4 regions of the Pantoea sp. S-LA4 genome follow, and region 2 is predicted to be linked to each of the others. Evidence: predicted binding sites of a transcription regulator. Region 2 holds the regulator's gene; each other region holds the start of a gene.

Region 1 (2,206 bases), 700 kb from region 2:
GGTCTGCGGCTCAGCGGCAAACAGCAGATAGGTGTGGCCATTCAGTCCCGCCGCCAGATTTTCCCCTGACAGCTGAATAATGTCTTTACGCTGCCCCATGCTGTGACCGTGCTGCATGTCGGCTGGCGGCGTGGCCAGGGTGAACCCCAGTTGCTGCAGCAATTTTCCCTGCGCCGATGCCTCGGTCCAGAGATTAACGGCGCGACCGTCACCGTTCCAGACCAGGGCGGAAACCGGCTGCGGCGGCAGCGTTAAGGCGGATTTAAGCGCTTTTTCCTGGGCATCAAACGCGCTGATGCGGGCGGCGGCGTCAGATTCATGACCGGTTGCCTCACCCAGTAGCGTCACCAGCTGCTGCCAGCTCTTATCGTCATAGTTGATCACCAGAACCGGTGCGATAGCGGTCAGCTGATCGACCAGTTTGATCGCCGAATCATTGCCGGTGGCGCTGACCACAATCAGGTCCGGTGCTTCCGCCGCAATCGCTTCAGCATTGGGCTCGCCAATATAGAGACGTTTTACGCCGCGCTGTTTTGCCACCTCGCCCCACTGACGGAAGAACCCCTGCCCATCGGCCAGCCGGCTGTTGGGTGCCGTTGCGCCACTGGCGATCACCGGAGCATTGATCGCCAGCAGCGATCCGGTCAGGGTGACGCTGGTCGAGACAATGCGGGTTGGCGCCTGGGATAAGGTCACACTGCCTTTTGCGCCGGCTATCGTGCGCGGCCAGCCGTTGTGAGCCGCCGCCGCGAAACTGATACAGAAGAAAAACAGCGCGATTGCCGCCTTTACACCACGTTTAGTCATAAATTTCAGTCCACTTTTCTGCTGGCAATTTGCCCTGCTGTTTGTGCTGATTTAACAGGAAAACGCAGCCGAAACACCGCGTATTTATTGACACTTCCGGCTAATCAACGTAGGTTACTGGGCCACAATACAAATGATAATCATTATTAATTATCTTATCATTTATAGGTGAAAATTATGGTGGAATCGTTGACGTTTGAACATCCCTTGTTGCAGGATTTCTCCGCGTTGTGCCGCGGTTTCCTGTTTACCTCTCCCTGGCAAAGCCTGACCACGCAAGGCTGTTTCACCACGCTGACCACCCCGGTCAACGATGGCGATGCGCTGACAGGGGATTTTCAGCAACAATTGCAGCACCATTTCGCCTCGGCCAGAAAACAGGGCATTACCCATCCGATTCTGGTAGGTGCGATTCCGTTTGACGTCAATCAGCCCTCGGCGCTGTTTATCCCTGAGTCCTGGCAAACCTTTAACCGCGCCGATCTGCACGCGGCAACCGCAATCCGTGAAAACGATCTGCCGCAGGTACGCCGCCGCACGGCGGTACCGGATCATGACATTTTCACCGATATGGTGGCGCAGGCGGTCTCTGCCACGCAGCGTGGCGAGCTGGATAAAGTAGTGCTGTCGCGGCTGATGGATATCACCGCTGAACAGCCGGTGGATACCGCGGCCCTGATGCAACGCATCGTGGCGCAGAACCCGAACAGCTACCACTTTCATCTGCCGCTGTCGGAAGGCGGTGCGCTGGTCGGAGCCAGCCCGGAACTGATGATCCGCAAACAGGGCCACAGTTTCAGTTCCTGTCCGCTGGCCGGTTCGGCCCGCCGTGATGCCGACCCACAGCTGGACCAGGCGGCAGGCGATAGCCTGATGCGCTCAGACAAAGATCGCCATGAGCATAAGCTGGTGACCGATGCGATGCGCAATACGCTGCAAGCGCGCAGCCGGGTGCTGTCGGTGCCAGAGGTGCCGTCGCTGATCACCACCGCAACCCTATGGCATCTCGCCACCCTGATTGAGGGCGAGGTGCTCGACTCTCGTGAAAATGCGCTGTCGCTGGCCTGTCTGCTCCATCCGACCCCCGCCCTGAGCGGCTTCCCGCATCAGCGCGCCCAACAGCTGATTCGGCAACTCGAACCGTTCGAACGTCAGCTGTTTGGCGGCATTGTCGGCTGGTGCGACGATCAGGGCAATGGCGAATGGGTCGTGACCATTCGCTGCGGCACGGTGCATGGCCCGCGCGTGCGACTGTTTGCTGGCGCTGGCATCGTAGCTGACTCACAACCCGAATCAGAATGGCGCGAAACCGGCGTCAAACTCGACACCATGCTTCGCGCTTTTGGACTGCAATAAAGGAACCTGTATGACCCTTTCCTACAGCCGCTGGCCTGACGAT
Region 2 (2,206 bases):
GTAGGCATCTTCTTTGGCAGCGATACCGGTAACACCGAAAACATTGCAAAAATGATCCAGAAACAGCTGGGTAAAGACGTTGCAGAAGTCCACGACATCGCGAAAAGCACTAAAGAAGATCTGGAAGCGTTTGACATCCTGCTGCTGGGTATCCCGACCTGGTATTACGGTGAAGCGCAGTGCGACTGGGATGACTTTTTCCCGACGCTGGAAGAGATCGATTTCAACGGCAAACTGGTTGCCCTGTTTGGCTGTGGCGATCAGGAAGATTATGCCGAGTATTTTTGTGACGCGATGGGCACCATCCGCGACATCATTGAGCCGCATGGCGCCGTGATCGTCGGTCACTGGCCAACCGAAGGTTATCACTTCGAGGCCTCAAAAGGTCTGGCGGATGATACGCACTTCCTGGGCCTGGCCATTGATGAAGATCGCCAGCCTGAGCTGACCAATGCGCGCGTTGAGCAGTGGGTGAAGCAGATCTTTGATGAACTGCAGCTCAAAGAGATCCTCGAAGCCTGATGCTCTCCGCCTCAATGTGAGCGCCAGCTCACATTGAGGCAATGGAAATTCCTATAGAAATAATAGCCACATTTTTTTAACTTTCTTCGTTTAATCTGTAGAATACCCGCATCGATCTTCCGCTTATTTTCTCTGGCAGCAGATAGGGCTAAGCGAAATGTTAACAGACTCCTGCAGAAATCCTCCCCGGCTCGGTGACGTATCCCATACAGCCCATGGTGATTTAGGCACTCCCCTCGGTTTTCATTTCACGGCTTCAGTTCTATAATGAGACGCAAATGAGAATGGGTGTAGATCGACATTCAAGGCCAAGCGCCACAAAAGTGAATATTAGTAACAGGACAAAATCCGCATGACTGACAACAATACCGCATTAAAGAAGGCTGGCCTGAAAGTCACGCTGCCCAGACTGAAAATTCTGGAAGTGCTTCAGGAACCTGAGTGCCATCACGTCAGCGCGGAAGATTTGTACAAACGCCTGATCGATATCGGCGAAGAGATTGGTCTGGCCACCGTTTATCGTGTGCTGAACCAGTTTGATGATGCCGGCATTGTGACCCGTCACAATTTCGAAGGCGGCAAGTCGGTGTTTGAACTGACTCAGCAGCATCACCACGATCACCTGATCTGCCTGGACTGCGGTAAAGTGATCGAGTTCAGCGATGAGTCGATCGAAACCCGTCAGCGGGAAATCGCGACCCGCCACGGCATTAAGCTGACGAACCACAGCCTTTATCTCTATGGTCACTGCGCGCTGGGTGACTGCCGTGAAGATGAAACGCTGCACGATCAGTAACACTGATCCTGCCTGATATAAAAAAACCGGTTCACAGACCGGTTTTTTTTCGTCCTTACTACGCCGGGTCGTCAGGCGACCAGCGTTTCCTGCAGGTAACGCCAGCGCGGAATCGAGGTGCTGCAGTCGAGAATCGCCAGCGCGATGCGGCTCTGATTATCGCCATTCAGCATCTGCATCTCCCGATACTGTACCGTCACTTCCTGATCGTGATGTGAAATAATGACGTGCTCACAGGTGGCGATACGCATGCCTTCCCGCTTGCCGTGCAGCTGACGGAAAAGTTCTTCCACTTCGTTCAGGTTTAGCTGATTTCCCCGTGGCGTTACCATGCGAAATTCAGGGTGGAAATAGGACATCATCAGTTCAAAACTGTCATCGGATCCGGCAGGCTGATTGAAAATACGTTCAATAAGCTGATGTAAAACGACGACACTGTGTTTGGCTTCCTGGGCGAGAACGGTCATTTTTTTTCCTTATATCACTCGCTGCGCTCTGTCTGAGTGCGCATAGCCTACCTGAACGCCGATAATTCACATCTGGTAATTGATTAATTTTTTTAAACTCAGATTTCTCTCACAAATTTGTAACAACCACGGAACCCGGCTTGCAGCACAAACCTCGGCGATGGCAGAAATCAGGACAATAAAAAAGGGCGATAAGTCGCCCTTTTGTCATTTTATCAGCCAGCGTTAATGATTATTCGCCGCTTTTAGTCCAGGTGTCTCGCAAACCGACGGTACGGTTAAACACCAGCTGTGACGGCTTCGAATAGACGCTGTCGGCACAGAAATACCCTTCACGCTCAAACTGATACGGTGTGGTTGCTTCCACATCGCGCAGGCCCGGCTCAACAAAGCCCTGTTTGATGGTCAGTGAATCCGGATT
Region 3 (2,206 bases), on a different contig from region 2:
CGGGAAATCTGCCAGCCTTGAGACCCTGGTATAAGACGGCTGATGAGGCATCCTGTTGCATGTCGGACCGGGCCTGCCCCGTGCCGAGGATGGGTTAAACGCAAAACAGGCTGTTGTGCCGGAACCGTTGGCAAAGTAACCTTCAGTACTGTGAGCGAGTAACATTTTAAGCCATTACCTGTGTGAGTTGTGAGCGCTTCATCGTGATCCTCCTGCCAGACTCACCTTCTGTTGAGCCTGAAAACAGCCTGCTCGTGCTTGTAGCAGAGAGGTAATGGCATGCTGCCAGCACGCTTCAGAACACCAAAGCCGCTGTGATAGTGGAGATTTTTAACTCGCTTCCACCCTGTTCTGCCTGTAATGCCAGGAGATTGCTGAGATTACAGGTAAGAGACACGACGAGCCTCTGCTCAGGCTAAATACGCTGTTGCATGATGCTTTGTGCGTCGGCAACCGTGCTGCATTAAGGTAGCGTCCTCCATGATCACTGCCTTTTCCTGATTGTTATGCGCTCACATTTCTGGGGGTACAATAGAGTTTGGCTGTTATTGAAGTAAAGCGCGCTCTGGGTATTAGGTGACGAGGGTCACAGTTTAAGCCGGTTTTATACCGACATTGTTCACTGATCAGCAGAGAGCCAGGCCCGCATCTGCTCATTGGTCATGATCTTATTCCGCAGCACCACCTGGCCCACAACCTCTTAACTTCTTGCATGGATCATCACCGCCCTACTCGTCGGCTATACATTGTTAGCGCCTATCAAGGCGTTATCCTGTTGCCGGTTAATCCTCTCTCTTTGTCGTCACCAGAAGCGGATTTTGCGGAAGTTTCCCGCAGCGTTGATCGCTGGCGGTTTTCTGGTTCATTGAATAACGGCCTGCGCCAACACAGGCAGCGTGTCCGCGGCTGGCTGAAACGCCATTGCGGCAGATGTTGCCTGGCTAATCCGGAATGCGGCAGGACCACGTTGTGCGCTGGGATTACGCACTGCGTAGCCTGATTTCTGCGTGTGGTCTGGCGCGCTGAATGCTGGGATATGATTCTGCACTTCTCCTCAAGCCCTTCCCTTATGCATCGCAAGCGATAACGGAAAAGTTCCCGATTATAGTTGTAAAATGATAATCATTATCATTATTATACGCATTTGCTTACATACCTTAACGATTCAGGGAGATTTTCTAAGTGAATGTAACTATGCATGTCCGGAAGCGCCCCGTTGCGCTGCTACTGGCGGGAATATTAAGTTCTTCCGCCTCTGCCGCGAACGACGCTGAGACAGAAATGCTGGCCGACGACCAGACTATGCTGGTCACTGCTGAACAGGAGTTAAAGCAACAGCCTGGCGTCTCGGTGATTACCGCGCAGGATATTGAAAAGAACCCGCCGGTTAATGACCTGTCCGACATCATCCGCAAAATGCCGGGTGTTAACCTCACCGGCAACAGCGCCAACGGCGTCCGCGGCAATAACCGCCAGATCGACATTCGCGGCATGGGACCGGAAAATACCCTGATTCTGATTGATGGTGTACCGACGACCTCAAGAAACTCAGTGCGTTACAGCTGGCGTGGCGAGCGGGATTCGCGCGGTGACTCTAACTGGGTACCGGCGGAAATGGTTGAGCGCATCGAAGTGATCCGCGGGCCGGCGGCTGCCCGTTATGGCTCTGGCGCTGCCGGTGGCGTGGTCAATATTATCACAAAGCGCCCGACGGATGACTGGCATGGCTCGCTGTCACTGTTCACCAATCAGCCGGAAGATGACAAAGAAGGCGCTACCCGCCGCGCCAACTTTAATCTCAGCGGTCCGCTGGCCGGTGACGCGCTTACCATGCGGCTCTACGGCAACATCAATAAAACCGACAGTGATGCTTTTGATATCAACCAGTCGCAGAATGGTTCTGCCGCCGCCGGACGCGAAGGCGTGCGCAATAAAGATATTAATGGCGTACTCTCCTGGAAATTAACGCCGTTGCAGGTGGTTGATTTCAGTTACGGTTACAGCCGTCAGGGCAATATATATGCTGGCGATACCCAATACAGCAACGGTGCGGGCAATGCTCTGATTGAATCGCTGGATGGTTCAGAAACTAACCGTCTTTATCGTCAGACCTATGGCATTGCCCACAACGGGATCTGGGATTGGGGCCAGTCGAAACTGACCTTCAATTATGAAAAAACCAACAATACCCGCCTCAACGAAGGAA
Region 4 (2,206 bases), 700 kb from region 2:
ATATCGGCGGCCAGCAGCAGACAGGGCGTGATAAGAAGGGTACCCGGCAGCATCCAGCGATGATCGTTGCCGAGCAGCCAGCGTGCCAGATGCGGCGTCATTAATCCGACAAAGGCAATCGGGCCTACCGCGGCCGTCGCGGCCCCGCTCAGCAAGGCAATCGCCAGCAGTCCAATCAGTTGGGTGCGGACAACGCGGGTCCCGAGCGCCGTCGCCATATCACCGCCCATGCTGAGGCTGTTGAGCGACCGGGCCAGCAGCAGCGCCAGCAGAGAGCCGACCACCACCGCGGGAAACGTCGTGCGCAGAATGGCAAAATTGCGGATATCCAGCGACCCGCTGTGCCAGAAACGCAGGTGGTCGTAGATGTCAGGATTAAGCAGCGACAAGCCGGAGGTTAAGCCTTCCAGCACCGCGCCCAGCGCGACCCCGGCCAGCGTCAGCCGTACCGGATTGACCCGCCCGCCACCGACCGCCCCGGTCAGCGCCACCAGCAACGACGCCAGCAGCGCGCCGCCAAAGGCAAAACCGAGCCAGTCAATCGGGGAATCCGCACCATAGAGCGCAATGCCGATCACTACCGCAAAACCTGCACCGGCATTAATCCCCAGGATTCCGGGATCGGCCAGCGGGTTGCGTGTCAGGCTCTGCATCAGCGCGCCCGCCACGCCCAGACCTGCGCCCGCCAGCAGCCCGGCCAGGGTACGCGGCAGCCGGGCATCACGCACAATGATGCAGTCTGCGCTGGAGCAGTTGGTCAGCAGTGCCTGGGTGACATCATGGAAGGCTATGGATTTGGCCCCCAGCATCAGGCTGAGCGCGAGGAGCAGCAACAGCAGCATCCCTGAGCCTGCTATTACATGGAATTGACGCATCACAGTTAAACCTTTACGGATTCAATGGCATCGGGATGGAAACCATTATGATAATGATACTTGTTATCGTTATTACGCATTTTTTGTATGTTACCATGACTCGCAAACTCAATGATGAGGAAAATGGGTGCAAAAAGGCGACGTTATGAACAAACCCTCCCACTTTATCGATCTCAGCCTGCTGAAAACCCATCCCGCTTTTCGCGCCGTGTTTATTGCTCGCTTCATCTCGATTGTCGCGCTCGGTATGCTGGCGGTCGCCGTCCCGGTGCAGATTCAGCAGTTAACGCAATCGCCGTTGCTGGTGGGTCTGGCGGTCACGCTGGCCGGTGCCGGTATGTTTATTGGCCTGCTCACCGGTGGCGTACTGGCCGATCGCTATGAGCGCCGCCGCCTGATCCTGTTTGCCCGTTCAACCTGCGGCCTCGGTTTTGTCGCCCTGTGTGTGAATGCGCTGCTGCCTGCTCCGTCGGTGATCGCGGTGTTTGTGCTGGGCCTGTGGGATGGCTTTTTTGGGGCGATCGGCGTGACCGCGCTGCTGGCCGCCACACCAGCGCTGGTCGGCCGCGAAAACATTATGAAAGCGGGCGCGATCACCATGCTGACGGTGCGCTTTGGCGCCATTCTGTCACCGGCGATTGCCGGGCTGGTGATCGCCCACGGCGGCGTGGCCTGGAACTACGGACTGGCGGCGCTCGGCACCTTGCTGACGGTACTCACTCTGCTGCGCCTGCCGACGCTGGCCCCACCGCCACAGCCGCGTGAACATCCGCTGACCGCCTTATCCGCCGGAATGGGTTTCCTGTTTGCCAGCCCGATAGTCGGTATGGCGGCGCTGGTTGGCGCGCTGGTGACCTTAGCCAGTGCGGTACGCGTACTCTATCCGGCACTGGCGCCGCACTGGCAGGTCGGGCTGGAGCAGCTGGGGCTGATGTATGCCGCCGTGCCGCTCGGGGCCGCGGTCGGAGCCTTAACCAGCGGCCGGCTGGCGCAGTCAGCGCAGCCGGGCCGCCTGATTCTGGCCAGCGCCATTGCCGCCTTTATTGCCCTTACCCTGTTCAGCCTGATGCCGTGGTTCAGCCTGAGCCTGGTCTGCCTCGCCGCGTTTGGCTATTTCAGCGCCATCAACAGCCTGGTGCAATATGCTCTGATCCAGACGCTGACCCCGGATGCGCTGCTTGGCCGGATCAACAGCCTGTGGACAGCGCAGAACGTCACCGGTGACGCGATTGGCGCGGCGATGATTGGTGCGATGGGGTCACTGCTGCTGCCGCAACAGGCGGCAGGCCTGTTGGGACTGGCCGCCACCGTGCTGGGGATGGTGATGTGGC

Evidence for each region. Region 2 encodes Fur, which represses iron uptake genes when iron is present. Its sites were predicted from a motif close to ATAATAATGAGAACNACTATCAA; they were not measured.
Region 1: ACX3P5_RS01775 (isochorismate synthase) is a predicted target of Fur. The motif match lies at 935-957, and genes of this name have one in related genera.
Region 3: ACX3P5_RS21900 (TonB-dependent siderophore receptor) is a predicted target of Fur. The motif match lies at 1,116-1,138, and genes of this name have one in related genera.
Region 4: fepD (Fe(3+)-siderophore ABC transporter permease) is a predicted target of Fur. The motif match lies at 923-945, and genes of this name have one in related genera.

Annotation. Positions count from the first base shown of each region.
Region 1 is NZ_JBTLRC010000002.1:186,064-188,269, reverse strand. It holds gene fepB (Fe2+-enterobactin ABC transporter substrate-binding protein) at 1-807, opposite strand, end outside; gene ACX3P5_RS01775 (isochorismate synthase) at 985-2,163, shown strand; gene ACX3P5_RS01770 ((2,3-dihydroxybenzoyl)adenylate synthase) at 2,174-2,206, shown strand, end outside.
Region 2 is NZ_JBTLRC010000002.1:885,765-887,970, reverse strand. It holds gene fldA (flavodoxin FldA) at 1-522, shown strand, start outside; gene fur (ferric iron uptake transcriptional regulator) at 875-1,318, shown strand; gene ACX3P5_RS05015 (hypothetical protein) at 1,390-1,785, opposite strand; gene glnS (glutamine--tRNA ligase) at 2,018-2,206, opposite strand, start outside.
Region 3 is NZ_JBTLRC010000004.1:289,493-291,698, reverse strand. It holds gene ACX3P5_RS21900 (TonB-dependent siderophore receptor) at 1,195-2,206, shown strand, end outside.
Region 4 is NZ_JBTLRC010000002.1:188,518-190,723, reverse strand. It holds gene fepD (Fe(3+)-siderophore ABC transporter permease) at 1-875, opposite strand, end outside; gene entS (enterobactin transporter EntS) at 1,021-2,206, shown strand, end outside.